3 regions of the Alteromonas mediterranea DE genome follow, and region 3 is predicted to be linked to each of the others. Evidence: predicted binding sites of a transcription regulator. Region 3 holds the regulator's gene; each other region holds the start of a gene.

Region 1 (6,106 bases), 1.2 Mb from region 3:
CTTCTTGGGTCGATGTAACGTTCAAAAATCAACTTACTTACGTAACGCGCCAAGTCTATTTAGGAAGCGAAGAAACCTTACCGGTTAAGATTACTCTAGCCGTTGATACCACTTCCTCTTTTGAGGCCTTTACCGGCGTGCAGCTCACTATCTTCGCCTTCTCTATTTTAGCGATATTGATTGCACTTGGTTTGTCACTATTGCTTGCACGAAGCGTGAGTCAGCCGGTATCTACATTAGTAAAAGCGGTTAATAAGGTGGCCTCGGGTAAATATGGTGCCACACTAAAAACCCCCTCAAAGCTTAAAGAAATTACCGAACTCGCCAATGCAGTAGACAGCATGCAGGCCAGTATTAAGAGCCGAGAAAAGCACATTCGCTATCAGGCTGAACACGATGTATTAACAGGGCTTTTTAACCGTAACTATGTGGAAGGCTATTTTGAGTCTGAGTTAGGAAGTGGGCACTCTGTTCAGGTTGTGGCAATCACGGTTATTGGTTTTAGAACCATTAACGATCTTTATGGCTATTCTAATGGTGATAACACATTAAAAGCCCTTGCTGAAAGGTTACAGCGTTGGCCCGGTACTTCAGCCCGTCTAGCTGGCGGAGAAATTCTTTACATTACACACGACGCACTCAATGATGATCAGCTTGAAACCCTCAAGCACATTTTAGAGCAGCCGGTAGAAAGTAATTTAATCGCTATTCCGGTAAAGGTAGCTATGGCTGTAATTGATTGCCCTAAAGATGCCTCGTCTTCTGAAGAATTGTTTAGAAAAATGAATATCGTGACAGACGAAGCGATACACAGCGACAGTTGGTGTGTTCGTTACAAAGCCGATCTGGAAGATAAATACACCAGAAGGCTGTCTATTACTACTGAGTTAAAGCGCGCGTTAATCAGTCAGCAAAATGAATTATCTATGGTTTATCAGCCTAAAATTGATTTACAAACCATGAAAGTATGCAGTATGGAAGCGCTCATTCGTTGGAACAACAGCGTACTTGGGTTTGTTCCTCCCGATGAGTTTATTACCATTGCTGAACAAGCAGGTTTGATAGAGCAGGTTACATCATGGGTGATGAAGCAAACCATTTCTGACTTGGCTTACTTCAGAGAAAAGGGCTATGGCTTTACGGTAGCCATGAATTTATCTACCCAGGATATTCAAAATAAGGTGCTGTTAACTAAACTTGTCTCGCTACTTACCGAAGAGGGCTTGTCGCCTGAAGCCCTTGAGCTTGAGATAACCGAAAGCGATCTGGTGGCAGACGCATCACTTGCGATTGAGAACTTAAACGAGTTAACCGCCCGTGGTTTTCATTTTGCCATCGATGACTTTGGTACGGGTTACTCTTCACTGGCTTATTTGAAAAACTTGCCAGTAAAAACCATTAAAATAGACAAGAGTTTTATACTGTCGCTTGCCAGTGATGAAAACGACCAGCAAATTGTCCGCACGGTTCTTAGCTTAGCTAATGTCTTTAACTTGAAAGTAGTTGCCGAAGGTGTAGAAGATGCCGCATCGTTAGACATTCTTAAAGAATGGGGATGTGACATAGTACAAGGCTACTACATCAGCCGCCCATTGAGTTGCGCTGACTTAGAAAGTTGGCTTCAAAATACGCCTTTCGGAGAATAGCTATTTTATTAATTAAATTTTATTGTTCTAAACGAAGACTCAATATTTATTGTCGTTAAAAGAAGCGACATGGCATTGTAAATGCAACAAACAATAATGAAGCGTGTATAACGCTCTGCGGGCTCATTCTTCTCTAAACTGTGAGTATTTTGCCCATTGAGTTGTGAAATTAATTCAAAAACAAGGAATTTATTATGGACATCATTCGTATACTACTATCGATTTTACTACCACCGCTGGGCGTGTTTCTTCAAGTTGGGCTAGGCGCTCATTTCTGGATTAATATTCTGCTAACCATCCTGGGCTACTTTCCAGGGGTTATCCACGCCATTTACATTATCGCTAAAAAGTAGCGCTTACTGGCGTAAGAAGAGGGGCGTTAATCTCGCGCCTTTTCTATCAAACGTGGTACAAAGTGAAAAATTAAAAAAGCCAGCTATAAAAGCTGGCTTTTGTTTTTGGTTGCCGTAAAACGATAGCCTCACTTTAGACAGTGAGGCTATCTAGTACTAGGCTGTAACTTTTTCTTCGTCTAGCTCTTTTTTCATTTCTTCGCGATAGGCGTTAGCAAGCTTGGTTTTCTGACTATCGTTTAGTACATTCCCCGCCACTTGAAAGAACTCTTGTTCCTCATCCGCGAGGTGATGTTCAACTTTTTCTTGTAACGTTTTTAAATGACGTAGCCAAGCGGGCGAGCTCATATCAGTTTCGTCGAGTTTACCTAGCAGTTCATCAATTTCATGATGTTCTGCAATGCCATGACGAGTTAAGTCGACAGTAGCATCCTTTTCTAGCAGATGGGTATAAAAATGTCGCTCTTCAGCGATAGCATGACTCTCTAGCTGAGTTTTAAGTGCTTCATAGTACTCGCGACGTGCCGCAGTGTTGCCGCTTGTTTCGGCGAGAATCTTAAGCAGCAAACGTTGCTTTTCATGGTCTTGGCGCAGTGCTTCAAATATTTTCATGGAAGATCCCTCAAATGGTTAAATACTTACTAACCAATGCGATTTTTGTTCCATGCTTTCCGCTATTCTTTGTAATTGATTTAAAACGCTTTTTAATTTTAATGCTGTTGAATAATGCCTAGGCATTAAACAACAGCGCAAGATTTACATAGCGCGTTACCAATATATTCTCAACGGTTTATATTCCGAACCATTTGTTCATAGCGAGACTTAAACACCTTGCGCTAGCATGGCATCGGCGAGCCGCCTGAAAGCCGCAATATTCGCCCCCTTCATATAATCGACATAGCCATCTTCACGCTTACCTTCGATTACACAGCGTTCGTGAATACTGTTCATAATCGAGCAAAGCTGTTCGTCTAACGCGCTGGCGTCACGCTGATTGAACATAGCATTTTGACCCATTTCTAAGCCTGAAAGTGCAACGCCTCCAGCATTAGATGCCTTGCCCGGTACGTAGGTTATTTTGGCGTCAAAAAACTGTTTTTGCGCGTCGGTAGTGCAAGGCATATTGGCACCTTCTAATACCATTTTACATCCGTTGTTAAGCAGTGCGTTGGCATCTTCTTCTTGCAGTTCGTTTTGCGTGGCACAGGGGAGCGCTATGTCGCATTTAAGGTGCCAAGGTTTTTTATCCGCTACCCACGCCCCCATATTTTGTTCAGCCATGTCATAGAGTATGTTTTCACTTGAAGCATGATTTTCAATTGCCCACCTCAGGTTTTTATCACTTAATCCGCTCTCACTATGTAAAAGCCCTCGGCTGTTAGATAGTGAAATTACCTTAGCGCCTTTTTCAACGGCTTTTAAGGCGGCATGAAGGGCGACATTTCCGGCTCCAGATACTGTCACTGTTTTGCCCTTAAGGTCGGTCTTTTTATACTGGCACACCGCATTTAAAAAGTAGATGAGGCCAAAACCTGTTGCTTCGGTTCGAACATAGCTACCACCAAACTCTAAGCCTTTGCCGGTGAGTACGCCTTCAAACTTATTATTTAACCTGCGGTATTCACCATATAAATACCCGATTTCTCTTGCCCCCACATTAATGTCGCCTGCGGGTACATCGGTATTTGCGCCTATATGTCGTTGCAACTCACGCATAAATGCTTGGCAAAACAACATGATGTCACGATCTGAACGCCCCTTAGGGTTAAAATCTGAGCCGCCTTTTCCTCCACCCATTGGCAGCCCGGTCAATGCATTTTTAAAGCACTGTTCAAACGCTAGGAATTTAAGCACGGATAAATTTACGGTAGGGTGAAAGCGTAGACCGCCTTTATATGGCCCCATCGCTGAGTTGTGTTGTACACGCCACCCCTGATTTACTTCAATGTTACCTTCGCTATTCATCCACGAGACAGTAAAGTTAATAATTCGCTCCGCAAGGCAGAGGCGTCTAACAATATCAAACGCTTTGTAGTGCGCATTGGCATTGTATATAGGAACAATATCTTGAAGTACTTCGTGAGTGGCTTGAAGGTATTCAGTTTCGCCAGAAAATTTATCGTTAAGAAACGTGGTTATTTCATCCAAATTACTTTGTTCTGCCATGGACTACTTAATCCTTATTGCTAAAATTTGTCAGCACTGTAAGACTGCGAGGAACGGTTTTTATTGTAAGTGAGTTCCCTTCATAAATTTCGCCGTCTACGGCATAGGCTGTCGGTTTATCAAACGTTAAAGTGATAGTTGCTGCGCGTTCATGACGTATAGAATCTGATTGTTTTTTTGCATCAGCAGGGCTTAACACAAGCTCTGCTAGCGACAAAAATTGTTTGTCGGATGTGGTTTGTGGCTCAAGCCATGTTAAGTCTAACTTGCCATCTGTAATATTAGGTTGCTCTGCACCTTGGGCGAGTGCTGTAGTCATCGGCGCTGCATTAGCAATAACAAAGCTTGGAGTTTCAAAATTCTCGGCTTCGCGACCTTCTATTTCAACGCTAAAAGTCATGTTTTCGTTGTTGGATATGGCGTTCCATAAACCTTTTAAATAGGCGAATTGCCCACCCATATCTTTTTCTTCACGGTCGGCAGATGAAATCATTTTTTCTTCAAAGCCTACCGCTGCTACCAACAGCATTACACGGTCGTTGCATGTGGCGGTATCAATGTTAAGCGTATTCCCTTCGATGATGATGTCGCAAGCGGTACTAACAGGCATTACTTTACTGATATAGCCGTGCAATACCTGGCTTAACGCATTCGCAGTACCAAAAGGGATGATGCCCATGGTAACGTTTGTATTAACTAGCGCCGATGCCACCTCGGTTAAGGTACCGTCTCCACCACACGCTATTACAATGTCAACGCCGTCATCTCTTGCCGCCTCTGCTAGGGCTTTTCCGTCAACGTCCGGTGTGGTTTCTTTTACGGTAACTTCAAACTTTTCGTTAAGCCGAGACAATACATCTTCTTTATACTGCGCCCATTTTCCACCACCTGATACGGGGTTAACGATAAGCGTTAGTTTCTTCTGAAGTGACAACAACCCGCCGTCTCTTACTTTTTGAAGTGATGCCAATTGGCGTTTATTCAACCTTGCTGTTTGACGGATTTGATTTATTTGTGAAAGTGCTTGCTCTACGGTCAAGTCTGGATTCTTCGCAAGCAAATAGGCGGCGACGACTAATACAGAGCGGCCACGACCAAGCGCACAATGAACAACCACATTTTTGTTTGCCGATATTTGTTGGTTTAGCCAGTTAATGGCCAATACTAACTGTTCAGGTGTGGGGCTTGTGTGATCCAGCACGGGAACATTTAAATAGCGATAATCTTCTTGGTAGGCCGTCCAGTCAAGGCCATCAAATTCAGCTGTCACATCTAAAATAGCGTCGATATTATTTTTGTTAAGCAAAGGAACGTGTTTGCTTGACATTCGACAGCCCAAAAACAAATTGGGCTCGATTTTTTGAAGCGGCGGTACTTTATCTGTTCGGCGCGCATACGCATTGTAAAGCCCAGTACCTAACAGAAAAGGAATGAAAACCCAGCGAATATAAAATGGAATAGAGCCGTCTTCGCGTTTACGAAAGAGGCTAGGGTAGTTCAGCAAGTAGGCGCTACTTACTGCTATTAGTGAAAAAGCAACCCATCCAAACAGCAATTTCAATACGATTATCGGTAAGATAAACGTTAATACTAAGGCTGCAATTGCACCTAGTACGTAATACTTCACCATTTTCACGTTAGACACATCCTTTGTAATTGGAAAAAGTAAATAGCCTATGCATCTATACTTGTCCAACTGTGTTTTCGTTTACTTTTTAAGGTAATAGGTTTGAACTAACACGTTCTGGCTAACGTATGCTTTGATAATGAAAATATGAGTGTTTTAAATGAAAGATAGTGCAGTAGTTAAAGTTGTAAACTTCGCCTGGTTTCAGGGGGTTTGGTGGCTCGTTATTCTATTTCAGAACCAAGCCGTGATACCTGTTTTGGGCTTGATTGCGCTTTGGCTCTTTTTGTCTTCAAAACGCATTGAAGATATTA
Region 2 (6,106 bases), 540 kb from region 3:
TTCGGTTAGTGTTGGCCAGCTTTGCTTGGTAGCAGACAGTGCCTGCTCAACAAGGTGAAGTGGGATCACCGGCGTTTGCGTTAATGCTACACACTGCTCTACAACGTTGACTAATTGACGTACGTTACCCGGCCAAGATGAAGTTACCAGCTGCTGCATAGCGTCATCAGAAAACTGACTAACGTTAACACCGTGGCGCTGCGCACTTTGCTGTAATAAAGAACGCGCCAACAGCGGAATGTCTTCGCTACGAGATTTTAGAGACGGAAGTTTTAAATTCACCACGTTTAAGCGGTAATACAAGTCTTCTCTAAACGTGCTTTCTTCCATTTCCTTGTGCAGGTCTTTGTGGGTGGCTGAAATGATACGCACATCGATGTCGACATGTTTACTACTGCCCACTGGGCGTATTTGACGTTCTTGGAGCGCTCTTAACAACTTCACTTGAAGCGTCATGGGCATATCGCCAATTTCGTCTAAAAATAAAGTGCCGCCGTCGGCTTCCCTAAATAACCCGGGATGAGCGGCAACGGCTCCAGTGAACGCGCCTTTTGCGTGACCAAATAATTCTGATTCAAGAAGGTTTTCTGGCAATGCGCCACAGTTAATGGCTACAAATGGTTTATCGCTTCTATTGCTAGCCTTATGGATAGCATTGGCTAACAGCTCTTTTCCCGTGCCGCTAGCTCCGCTTATGAGCACTGACACTTCCCGTTTAGCTATACGAAAAGCTTGGTCTAACACATTGAGCATTTCTGGAGAACGAGTAATGATATCTTTCGCCCAGTCTCCCGGCTGCGCAGCTTGAGACTGGCTTAACGCTTTTTGAAGTAAAGTGCGTAGTTCGTCGTGATCCACAGGCTTAGGTAAGAAACCAAAAACGCCGCGCTGCGTTGCCGCCACTGCATCGGCAATGGTGCCGTGAGCTGTCATTAGAATAACGGGGATATCTTTCCTAATTCCCATTATTTCTTCAAACAGGCTTAACCCATCAAGACCCGGCATGCGCAGGTCGCTTAACACGACATCAAAGCTGTCATTTTGCAGTTTGCGTAGGGCAGACTGGCCATCTTCGACTGCCGTGACGTCATAACCTTCGCCTTCTAAGCGAATGGTTAATAAGCGCAATAAGCTTTTATCATCATCAACCAACAATAAGTTAGGGTTACTACTCGCCTTTTCGCTCACTGTTGTGTACTCCTGTTTTTATCCATCAGTGTTGCTTCAATTTGCAACAATTCTTCTAATTTTTTGCGCAAGTTTATTGCTTCTTTGTTTAGCGCTTCTAGCTGCTCGCCACGAGATGTATTTTCTTGCTCTAATACTACCATTGCTGATTCGAGCTGCATGACTTGGTTATTCTGCGCCCCCGCAACAACATTAATTAACTCTTGCGCAGCCGGCGTAAACCCACCCGCAATGTTATTCACCGCTAGTTGAGCCCTTAGCCTGTCTTGATACGGCGTGTCGTTCGGTAGCGTCAGAATATAAGCGTGCAAAGTGTCATATGCCGAATCACTGAGTGACTTCAACGTATGCTTGCGCTTAAGCCAAGGTTGGTTCGCTGCGTCTATCCATTTGTTTAACCAATAAGTTGCATCGCAATTGTGTTCAAAGGTTTGTGGCGGTTCATCAAACAAACAAAAACCGCGCTCTACTTTTGCTACCGGCGAGACCTTTTCGGCCTCATTGGTGTTGTCGTTATTTCTGGTTAAACTCTGACATCCTGTCAGTACCAGTAAGGCGACAATTAAACCACTTATTCTCATTTTTACTTTTCCTGCTGCGGAATGGTCACTCTAAAGCAAACATCGGCATAGTCTACATCTACCACGCGTACATCACCATGCATTAGTCGAGCGCAATCAGCAACAATAGATAAACCTAACCCAGTCCCAATTACATTATCGTTTCTCGGTTCCGTTCCTCGAATGAAAGGTTCAAATAAGGTGTGTACTGACTCTGGAGCAATGCGTTTACCGCGATTAGCCACGTCTAGTACAAGATTATCATTTTCGTTATAAAGATGTATGTTTATAGGTCTACCCACTGCACCATGTGCAACAGCATTAGACACCAAGTTATCAAGAACTCTTCTAAATAATTCCTCGTCTATTTTAACCTCGGGTGAGGTAATATTCACATCAACCTCTCTATCTTGAATAGCCAATGCATAGTCTTCTAAACATGCCGAAACTAGCTTGTTGGCATCGCTTACTACCATTTTAGGCTGCGCTTGCTGTAACAGAAGGTTATAGTCGAGTAGCTTTTCAACAAGCGTGTTTAAGCGTTGGGTACTTGCTGTAAGTAGCGAGAGAACCTCTCGCTGCCCTTTGTTCAGCTCGCCTACTACGTTTTCAGAAAGTAAGCTGCACCCTTCTTTTATGCTTGCTAAAGGGGTTTTTAGTTCGTGGGCGGCGTGCCGTAACAGTGCTGTTCTTATGTGTTCAAGCTGCTGAAGTCTGTCATAAAGCCAATGTAAGTCTTTTTCGACATCAATCAACTCTCTAGGTGCCTGACGCGACAACGGCGGTAACTGGCCATCACTTCGCGCCATTATCCTTATAATTTTTTTGAGATTATTAACAGGGTTAACAATAAGTTGACTACCTAATAGTATAAGAAGCAACGATACGCTGACCAGCATGGCGGTAGACCACGCTTGCTTCGCTTGCATTGCGTTTAGGTCGTCTTGTTGAAGCTTAACCCGTTCGTTAATTGTCGCTTCAACATCGTCACGTAGTAGTTCGACGCTGTCGCCAACTGACGCTAAATAGGCATTCAACAGCAGTTGATCTTCAATAGTTCGGTATTCAGCTAATTGGGATAGCTGCTCAGAAAGTCGAGAGCAGGTCGTGGGTATCGACAACGCCTGACAAAGATTATCTGCGGCTACGGCAAATTGCTCTATTGCGTTGTCGGAAAGAGATGCTACTTGTTCGTTTCTCAAAACGGCAAATTGGCGAACGCTTCTTTCAACGTCAACAACGGCATTATCAAGGCGCTGCATATCGCTAACAACATCTACCACAAAACGGGTTTCTAATGTTGTCATTTTACCTACTTTAGCCAAGTCGCTTTGACTTTGCCAAAGTAAGGCAATAAGGGGAATGAGGGCAAGTAAAAAACTACCTAGCGTTAACTGCCTCAGCGAGCCCAGCTGTACTAAGCGCTCGCTCAACGAAACCTTGTTTATCAGAACCTTACCCTCATTAGTTTGTCGTGTTTTATCTACTCACTTGCTGTGAGCTTTTTATTACCCGGCGTTAACTCACTTTTCACCAATTCGGCTTCAGAAAGCTTGCCATCTTCGTTATCGTCTATTAACCCAAAATTACGCAACAGCCCAGTATGGCGCACTGACTCTTTCAGAGAAATAAGACCGTCTTTGTTTGTGTCTAACTGCTGCAATAACGTGCGCGCGGGGTTTGCGTGCGCATCCGCTACGGATATGGCTTGTACTGCAGCTACAGCACAAAGTGCTATGAAAACTTTTTCGAGACGTTTCATCATGAATCCTCCGCAAAATGCTTATAAAATCCTTCTCTTTCGCTCTTAACTAGCTTCAAATCATTAACAATAAGAAGAGAGAAAAAGGCTGCTAGATACTATCACTAGTCTTCAATTAACCACTATCATAATTGCATTGAATTTTATTATGCCATTTTCAGACCAACAGTTAAAATAGGTTATAAATCAATGGCTTTTGTAAAATTAGATATTCACAATGAAAGGAACAAAGAAATTGTGTTGCAATAAAGAAACACTACTGTGAAACCATAACAATAGCTGTTAAAGGTTCACAGTAGGCGGTGCTAGGCCATCGCCGAGGCATCGTAACGGCAGGGAGAACGCACGAGCGCAGAAAGAGGGATAGGCTTGCTAAACAGGAAGCCTTGAACATTGTCACACCCGTGTTCTCTGAGGTAATCCCACTGTTCATGGTTTTCTATACCTTCAGCACAAACAGAAAGAGAAAGGCGCTTTGCAAGATCGATAATTGCACCGGTAACCAGTCGGCTGCGCTCGGAAGTTTGAAGTTCCGTAACGAATTGCCGGTCTACTTTCAATGTATCGATATTAATTTGAGTGAGGTAACTTAACGACGAATACCCTGTACCAAAGTCATCTAGGGCGATAGCACACCCCATATTCGATATTCGTCTGAAAAACTTATTGGATAAAGCAAAATTTTCAAGATAAGCGCTTTCGGTAACCTCAAACTCAACGTTTTCTGGATTTATGTCATATAAATTGAAAGTATTGTAGATATAGTCAAAAAGTTGATTACTCCTCAGGTCGTGCCCCGATAAGTTAATCGACGCTCTGAATGGTGTTAAAGCCCATTGCTTTAAATCTGGCATATCAATACAAACTTGCTTGATGATCCAGCGGGTTATGGCCGTTATTTTGCCCCCTTGCTCTGCAATGGGTATAAACTCATTGGGCATAACCAGCCCAAACTCGGGGTGTTCCCAACGGATTAATGCTTCAACGCCAACTACCTCACCTTCATTACTCACTTTAACTTGGTAGTAAACAACAAACTCATCGTTTAAGAGTCCTTGTTCAATGCCGTTTGCCAAATGAAGCTTACGCTTATGAGACTCGACCATATCTGGCGTAAACAACGTGTAACTGCCTCTTCCCCTGGCCTTCGACCGGTACATGGCCAAATCTGCATTGCTCATAAGCTCACTTAGGTCATAGCCTGCATCTGACGCTGTAGCTATACCCACGCTCAGACCTACGGTCAATGACAGCCCACGAAGCTCAAAAGGCTCATCAAAAGCGGTGATTAATCGGGTAGCCAGACGTTGCGCTTGTTCGGTGGAAGCATCTCTATCAGGAAGCACTAAAAACTCATCGCCCCCTAAACGAGCAAACAGGTCGCCATCACGCAATAAACACTTCACCCTATCTGCCACTTCGATAAGAATAAGGTCGCCAGTTTCATGGCCTAACGAGTCATTGATCCCCTTAAAGCCATCTAAATCAAAAAATAGAAGCAATAAGTCTTCGTCATTTCTTTTCGCTCTTGCTAACTCTAAACGCAAGTTATCAAGTACGAACTGTCGGTTAGGCAATCCGGTTAAGCTATCAAAATTAGCCAGCCTCGACATGGTCTCTTGCTGGTCCACCAAGGTTTGCTTTTGTTCAAAGTTAACCAGCAGCTCCACTTCAATAGCATCCAGCAAGCTATTGATGTTACGGGCAAGCTGACCGACTTCGTTAGAAGACTCTATCGAGTTTCTAAGCGCGTAATCTTTTGATTCATAAACCTCTTGGGTAAATTTCCCCAACGATGCTAAAGGTGAGAGAAGACGGTAGAAAATAAAGAAACATGTTCCCGTACACAATAGCCAGAATGCTAAAATAAATGGCACTTGCTTAATAAGTTGGCGAGTTGAGTTTGAAGCCTTAACTTCATTGGTATCAACGTAAATAACCAGGTGCCCCATTGGGTAAAGGCTACTGCCAATGATTTGATGTGCGGTGATCACGTCTTCATACTGTGCAATACCAAAAGGTACATTCTCTGGAGAGGTAGGTACTGCCTCATCGTCAAATTTTAATGATTGCTTGGGTTGTACTGTCGAGATAACCCTATAATCATTATCGTAAAGGGTTGCACTAAGAAGATATGGGTGTTCTTTAACAGGTTGGAATACAGAAGAAAGTAACGCATTATTACCTGGATTTTTTTGCATTAAAATCGAAAGCTGTAACGCAAGTGAGTTACTTAGCGCGGCCGTATTATCCGCGACAACAGTCATCACTGACTCACTGTGTTCTAACTTATTTACAATAGCTATTGATGTGGCCAAAATAGCCATAGAAACGGATATGACTAACCCGACAGAAATTTTTAAGGTTTTAAACACGTTTGTGCCTTACTGAACTACTTCGCCTTTGCCAAGCTGGCGATATGCAATAGGTAAAAAGAACCATTACGCAGTATCGATTTCGTTATTATTATTATGCGCTCAATAGTACGGCACGAGATAAGAAAATAAAACGGATTTTTAAATACCTATGGCGCGCTTGTTAAAACCCAAGTGTTACTGAGTGTTTTCAACAACGTCCAGCTTCGTTTTAATGTACT
Region 3 (6,106 bases):
AAGCATGTGGCGATTAAAATAGCGGTTGCCGACGCACACCCTTTCGTGGCAAAACAAGCGAACTGGATAACCACCTTGCCAGGCGGATTTGGCGCGGTGCGCGAGATATCAGATACTATTTTACACGCCAAAGGCGTAGCGAATGAGATTTTTGGAGCAAGTGTATGAGCCAATTTGGCTTTAATCGCTTAGGCTTAAGTATATCGGCGCTGTTTATCTTAGCGTTGCTGATGTATGTACCTACGTGGATGGAAGAGCAGCCAGAATCACAAGGCAGCAGCGAGAATGGCGCCTTAAAACCTGCCTATAAAGCGAAGAACTTGACCACTACCCTTTACAACCAAGAAGGCGAGTTAAATCACAAGGTATTTGCCGAATCAATGGAGCACTACGACCAGCTAGGTTTTGTATTGTTCCAACAGCCCAAATATACACTGTATACTGAGAACGCTACGTCTCCTTGGGTGGTGACGGCGCAAGAAGGTACGCTCTACAACAACGATCTGATCCAGTTAGAAAACCAGGTTGTTATCGAGAACCAAACCAGCGATGACTTTGTCAAAAGCCTCTCAACCGAATACATTCAGATTAATTTAGACACCAAACAAATGACATCTGATCAAGTCGTTGAAATACAGGGTACCCAATATGTCATTTTGAGCAATGGGTTTAACGCGAATTTACGCACACAAGAATACGAGCTTTTAGATCATGTACAAACCACTTATTCCCCTAGCAACTAGCCTATTACTTGTCATCGCTAGCGGTGCGGTAAGCGCAAGCGAAGATGATTTTTCGCAGCCCATTAAAATAGGCTCAAATACTCAATTTATCGACGGTAAAAATAAAACGGCGTTGTATAAAGAAGATGTACTGATTACCCAGGGTTCGCTGGTGATTGAAGCCGATGAAGTGGAAGTTATCGCGAGTGAAGGTAGTGGCCGCGAAATTTTTATCGCCAGAGGAAAGCCAGCCAGTTATTCTCAAACACTAGAAGACGGTACTCCGGTGTCTGCTAAGGCAAACGAAATTCGTTATGAGGTGATCAATCGCACAATTTCTCTTTCAGGAAACGCGGAACTTCAACAAGACACCAGTAAAGTGCAAGGTGACAACATTACTTTCGACATGATTACCGAGCAGTTACTTGCTACTGGTGGGGCGGGCGAAAATGGAGAAGGTCGAGTGACTACGGTATTTACTCCTGAATCCATTCGCAAGACATCATCGAAGAAAGAAGATAAAGACAGTGAGGACAATCAATAGCAATGGCAACTTTGAGCGCAACCAACCTTGCTAAGGCATATAAATCGCGTCAGGTAGTACGCGACGTCAGCCTTTCTGTCTCGACGGGTCAAATTGTTGGCCTACTTGGCCCCAATGGCGCTGGTAAGACCACTACATTTTATATGATTGTGGGATTGGTTAACCTGGATAAAGGCAAGATTGAAATCGATGATAATGAGCTTACTCATCAGCCCATGCACGAGCGTGCACGCCGCGGAATTGGCTACCTTCCGCAAGAGGCATCAATTTTCAGAAAGCTTACGGTACATGAAAATATCATGGCCATTTTGCAAACCCGTAAGGATTTAAATTCACAGCAGCAAGAAGAAGAAGCTGACGCGCTACTTGATGAATTTAATATTAACCATATACGTAATAGTACAGGGATGAGTTTGTCCGGTGGTGAACGACGACGTGTTGAAATAGCACGCGCACTAGCAGCTAATCCGCAATTTATTTTATTAGACGAACCGTTTGCTGGTGTTGATCCAATATCAGTTAATGATATAAAGAAGATAATACAGCATCTTCGAGATAGGGGTATTGGAATCCTTATCACCGACCATAACGTGCGAGAAACATTGGATGTTTGTGAGAAAGCGTACATTGTGAGTCATGGCGAGCTTATCGCGCAAGGAACAGCGGAACAGGTTTTAAGTAATCAAAAAGTAAGGGATGTATACCTAGGCGAACAATTCAGGCTATAGTTAGTGTAACTGAATTGTCATTTTTCAATTTCGCTCTGGTGTATTCAATTTAGAGCATTTAAATAAGACGTAGATGAAACCATCTTTACAGCTAAAATTTAGCCAACAACTTACCATGACACCCCAGCTTCAGCAGGCGATAAAACTGCTGCAGCTATCTACGCTTGATCTTCAGCAGGAGATTCAAGAAGCCCTCGATTCAAACCCTTTATTGGAAGTTGAAGAAGGTAACGACGAGCCGCAAGTAGAAAAAAATAATATCGATAGCGACGATAGCGTGACAGAAGCGTCTGCGACAGCGTCTAGCGATACATTGGAAGCGGGTGACGCGTTAGAAAAAAACGACCTTCCCGATGAATTTCCTATCGACAGCACATGGGATGAATACTATTCAGCGTCATCGGCCCCAGCGCCAGGTCCTTCAAATGACGATGAACAAATATTTCAAGGCGAAACCACCGAGGATATTCAGGAACATTTGTCGTGGCAGATGCGATTGACCCATTTCTCAGATACCGACCGCGCCATTGCTACGGCAATTATCGACTCTATTGACGAGTCTGGCTATTTAACCGTGACCCTTGAAGACATTCTTGACGCGGTAAACTCTGAGGATATGGAAGAGCCTATAGAAATGGACGAAATAGAATGCGTACTTAAGCGTATTCAGATGTTCGACCCCATTGGTTCGGGCTCCCGCTCGCCGCAGGAATGTCTAATGGTGCAACTGCGCCAGTTCTCAGAAGACACACCATGGCTTAACGAAGCCAAACAGCTTATAGAAGAATATTCAGACCTATTAAGCAGTAAAGATTATCGCACGTTAATGCGTAAGAGCCGCTTGAAGGAAGATCAGCTGCGCGAGGCAATGCGTTTATTACAAACCTTGAATCCTCGCCCAGGTAGTGCTTTAGTTACTAAAGAGCCTGAGTACGTTATTCCTGATGTCTCGGTCGCCAAAAAGAATGGCCGTTGGGTGGTTGAGCTAAACCCCGACAGCCTGCCTAAGTTGAGTGTAAATCAACAATACGCTGCAATGAGTCGTCGTGCCAAAAATAGTAGCGACTCACAATTCATCCGCTCACACATGCAAGAGGCTAAGTGGTTCATTAAGAGCCTTGAATCTCGCAACGAAACCTTAATGAAGGTGGCAAACTGTATTGTGCAGCAGCAGATGGGCTTTTTTGAACATGGCCCGGAAATGATGAAACCTATGGTGCTTAACGATGTCGCAGAAATGGTAGATATGCACGAATCAACGATTTCACGCGTCACAACGCAAAAGTATATGCATACACCACGTGGTATCTTCGAATTGAAGTACTTCTTCTCTAGCCACGTAGCAACAGACTCTGGTGGTGAGTGTTCATCTACCGCGATTCGTGCATTGATCAAAAAGCTAGTGGCGGCTGAAAAGCCGAGCAAGCCACTAAGTGATAGCAAGATTGCTTCATTGTTGGCCGAACAAGGCATTAAAGTTGCCCGGCGAACAATAGCAAAATACCGGGAATCATTGTCGATCCCGCCGTCGAACCAACGCAAGAGCCTAATTTAAACGGGCTTAATAATATAAGGAAGACGAAATATGCAAATCAACCTAACTGGTCATCATGTCGAAATCACCGACTCTTTGCGTAATTATGTCGATACGAAGTTCAGCAAACTTGAACGTCACTTTGATCACATTTCTAATGTGCATGTCATCCTGAACGTTGAAAAATTAAATCAAAAAGCCGAAGCGACCGTTCATTTAAGTGGCGCTGAAGTATTCGCATCCTCAGAAAATACCGACATGTATGCGGCGATTGACAGCATGGTTGATAAACTCGACCGGCAGGTAATCAAGCATAAGGAAAAACTGAAAAAACATTAGTAGCTAAATAAGTATGGATATACAAGCCATCGTAAGTCTGGACCGCACCGAGTGTGCGGTTCAGTGTAATAGTAAAAAGCGAATTCTTGAGATCATCGCAGATATCGCTGCCAAAAATAACGATAACATCGATCAGGCAACGGTACTTAATAGTTTGATGTCTCGAGAGCGTATGGGTAGTACCGGAATCGGCAATGGCATTGCGTTACCACATGGGCGCTTGCCAGGTTTAGAAAAGGTGATCGCCATTGTTGTCACCAGTACGCCAGCCATTAATTTTGACGCGCTCGATGAAAAGCCGGTAGATATATTTTTCGCGTTACTTGTTCCTGAAGAGCAAACCGAAGGCCATCTACAAACATTAGCCACGGTAGCCGGTAAACTAAGCGATAAAGAAACGATTAAAGCGATACGTCGTGCCAGTACAAGCGATGATATTCTTTCTGCACTAAGTTAAAGATTTAAGCGCCTTAGCGAGGTCGTGACCAAGGCGCTTAAGACAATAAAGCGTATGCGATAAAACCAGAAGATTTGGGAGAAATTAGGTGAAGCTGATTATAATCAGTGGTCGTTCGGGGTCTGGTAAGTCTGTCGCACTTCGCGCATTGGAAGATTTAGGGTACTACTGCGTTGACAACATTCCTGTAAACCTACTTCCTACCCTAACCCACACTGTTGTTGATGAATACGACCAAGTGGCGGTGAGCATTGATGTGCGTAACTTGCCGAAAAACCCTGATGATCTGGTAGAAATTTTAGATTATCTTCCGTCGTCGTGGTCAATGACCATTGTCTATATCGATGCCAGCGATGATGTGCTGGTAAAACGCTTCAGCGAAACCCGACGTCTGCATCCCCTTGCGAAGCTCAATAAGTCTCTATCTGAAGCCATAAGGGCAGAGTCAGCCTTGCTAGCCCCTATCGCTGAACGGGCAGACTTGTATTTAGATACAGACAAACTGACTATTCACCAACTTGCTGAGTTGATACGCGAGCGAATACTCGGTAAGAAAAGCTCCCGCTTAGTGCTGGTGTTTGAATCTTTTGGCTTCAAACACGGTATTCCGAAAGATGCCGATTATGTTTTTGATGCGCGCTTTTTACCTAATCCTCACTGGGAGCCTGACCTGAAGCACCTAACAGGGCTTGATGCGCCCGTTGAGGTTTTCTTAGGCTCTCAACCCGTTGTTACCAAGTTCATCTGGCAAATTCAGAATTTAATTACCACCTGGCTACCTCATTTAGAGCGCAACAACAGAAGTTACGTAACAGTCGCTATTGGCTGTACAGGCGGGCAACACCGCTCTGTGTATATTGCCCAAACTCTGTCGAAAACCTTCAGCGAAATACACCCAGATGTACAAATTCGCCATCGAGAGCTAAACCAGTAATGACAATTAAAAAAACGCTAACCATCGTAAATAAGCTGGGATTACATGCAAGAGCAGCGACCCAATTAGTGAAGCTTGCCAATCAGTTCGACGCCAAAATTATTTTAAAGAAAGGCGATAAAGAGGCTGACGCCAGCAGCGTTCTTGGTTTAATGATGCTGGAAAGCCATCAAGGTGAACAAGTAGATGTTATTGTAGATGGAAACGATGATGTTGACGCCCTTGCTGCCATTGAAGAGCTCATAGAAGGTAAGTTTAACGAAGACGAATAGTTTAAATCCGTCACCTGATTACTTATTAAACGTTTAGCGCCGTTTTATAGTTATACTGCGCAAAAGCCACGCAATTTTCATGACAGACTCATCGTAATTGCGATATTCTACGCCCACTTAGGCTTTAAAGCCTTCACCGTTCATCTTAATAGCAGGTAGGAATAACGCCTTATGGCAGAAGCGCTTGTTTCTAAATACGTACAAACCCAGTTACGCGCCCTTAATGCCGCGTTGACTAACGGTCAGTTTGTCTCAGTACGTAAGCTTCTGCTTGAACTTCCCCCTTCTGATGTCGCCCACATACTGGAATCGAGCCCGAGTAGAACCCGTGACGAATTATGGGAACTCATTGATAGCGACTTTCACGGCGACATCTTAGAGGAACTGTCTGATGATGTACGAAACGGTATTATTACCAAGATGCTTCCGGCCAATGTGGTTGATGCACTTGAAGAGATGGACACCGACGACTTAGCCGAAACGCTAAGCAGCCTGCCAGAGCCCGTTCTTGCCGACATTCTCGACTCAATGGATGCGCAAGACCGTTTACGTGCAGAACAAGCCCTATCTTATGGT

The links. The regulator sigma-54, encoded in region 3, starts transcription at its own class of promoters, with help from an activator protein. The targets are predictions, from matches to a motif close to GTTGGCACGNNNNTNGNNT.
Region 1: MADE_RS09265 (hemerythrin domain-containing protein) is a predicted target of sigma-54. The motif match lies at 2,648-2,666, and genes of this name have one in related genera.
Region 2: MADE_RS06530 (EF-hand domain-containing protein) is a predicted target of sigma-54. The motif match lies at 3,659-3,677, and genes of this name have one in related genera.

Annotation. Positions count from the first base shown of each region.
Region 1 covers NC_011138.3:2,072,205-2,078,310, forward strand. The annotation lists gene MADE_RS09255 (bifunctional diguanylate cyclase/phosphodiesterase) at 1-1,646, shown strand, start outside; gene MADE_RS20210 (YqaE/Pmp3 family membrane protein) at 1,841-1,999, shown strand; gene MADE_RS09265 (hemerythrin domain-containing protein) at 2,156-2,611, opposite strand; gene gdhA (NADP-specific glutamate dehydrogenase) at 2,822-4,165, opposite strand; gene MADE_RS09275 (diacylglycerol kinase family protein) at 4,173-5,801, opposite strand; gene MADE_RS09280 (DUF2878 domain-containing protein) at 5,953-6,106, shown strand, end outside.
Region 2 covers NC_011138.3:1,438,896-1,445,001, reverse strand. The annotation lists gene MADE_RS06545 (sigma 54-interacting transcriptional regulator) at 1-1,188, opposite strand, end outside; gene MADE_RS06540 (hypothetical protein) at 1,185-1,769, opposite strand; gene MADE_RS06535 (sensor histidine kinase) at 1,772-3,181, opposite strand; gene MADE_RS06530 (EF-hand domain-containing protein) at 3,232-3,513, opposite strand; gene MADE_RS06525 (putative bifunctional diguanylate cyclase/phosphodiesterase) at 3,816-5,885, opposite strand; gene MADE_RS06520 (tellurite resistance TerB family protein) at 6,063-6,106, opposite strand, start outside.
Region 3 covers NC_011138.3:896,075-902,180, reverse strand. The annotation lists gene kdsC (3-deoxy-manno-octulosonate-8-phosphatase KdsC) at 1-168, shown strand, start outside; gene lptC (LPS export ABC transporter periplasmic protein LptC) at 165-743, shown strand; gene lptA (lipopolysaccharide transport periplasmic protein LptA) at 712-1,266, shown strand; gene lptB (LPS export ABC transporter ATP-binding protein) at 1,269-1,994, shown strand; gene MADE_RS04120 (RNA polymerase factor sigma-54) at 2,068-3,549, shown strand; gene hpf (ribosome hibernation promoting factor) at 3,580-3,867, shown strand; gene ptsN (PTS IIA-like nitrogen regulatory protein PtsN) at 3,881-4,324, shown strand; gene rapZ (RNase adapter RapZ) at 4,413-5,258, shown strand; gene MADE_RS04100 (HPr family phosphocarrier protein) at 5,258-5,530, shown strand; gene mgtE (magnesium transporter) at 5,702-6,106, shown strand, end outside.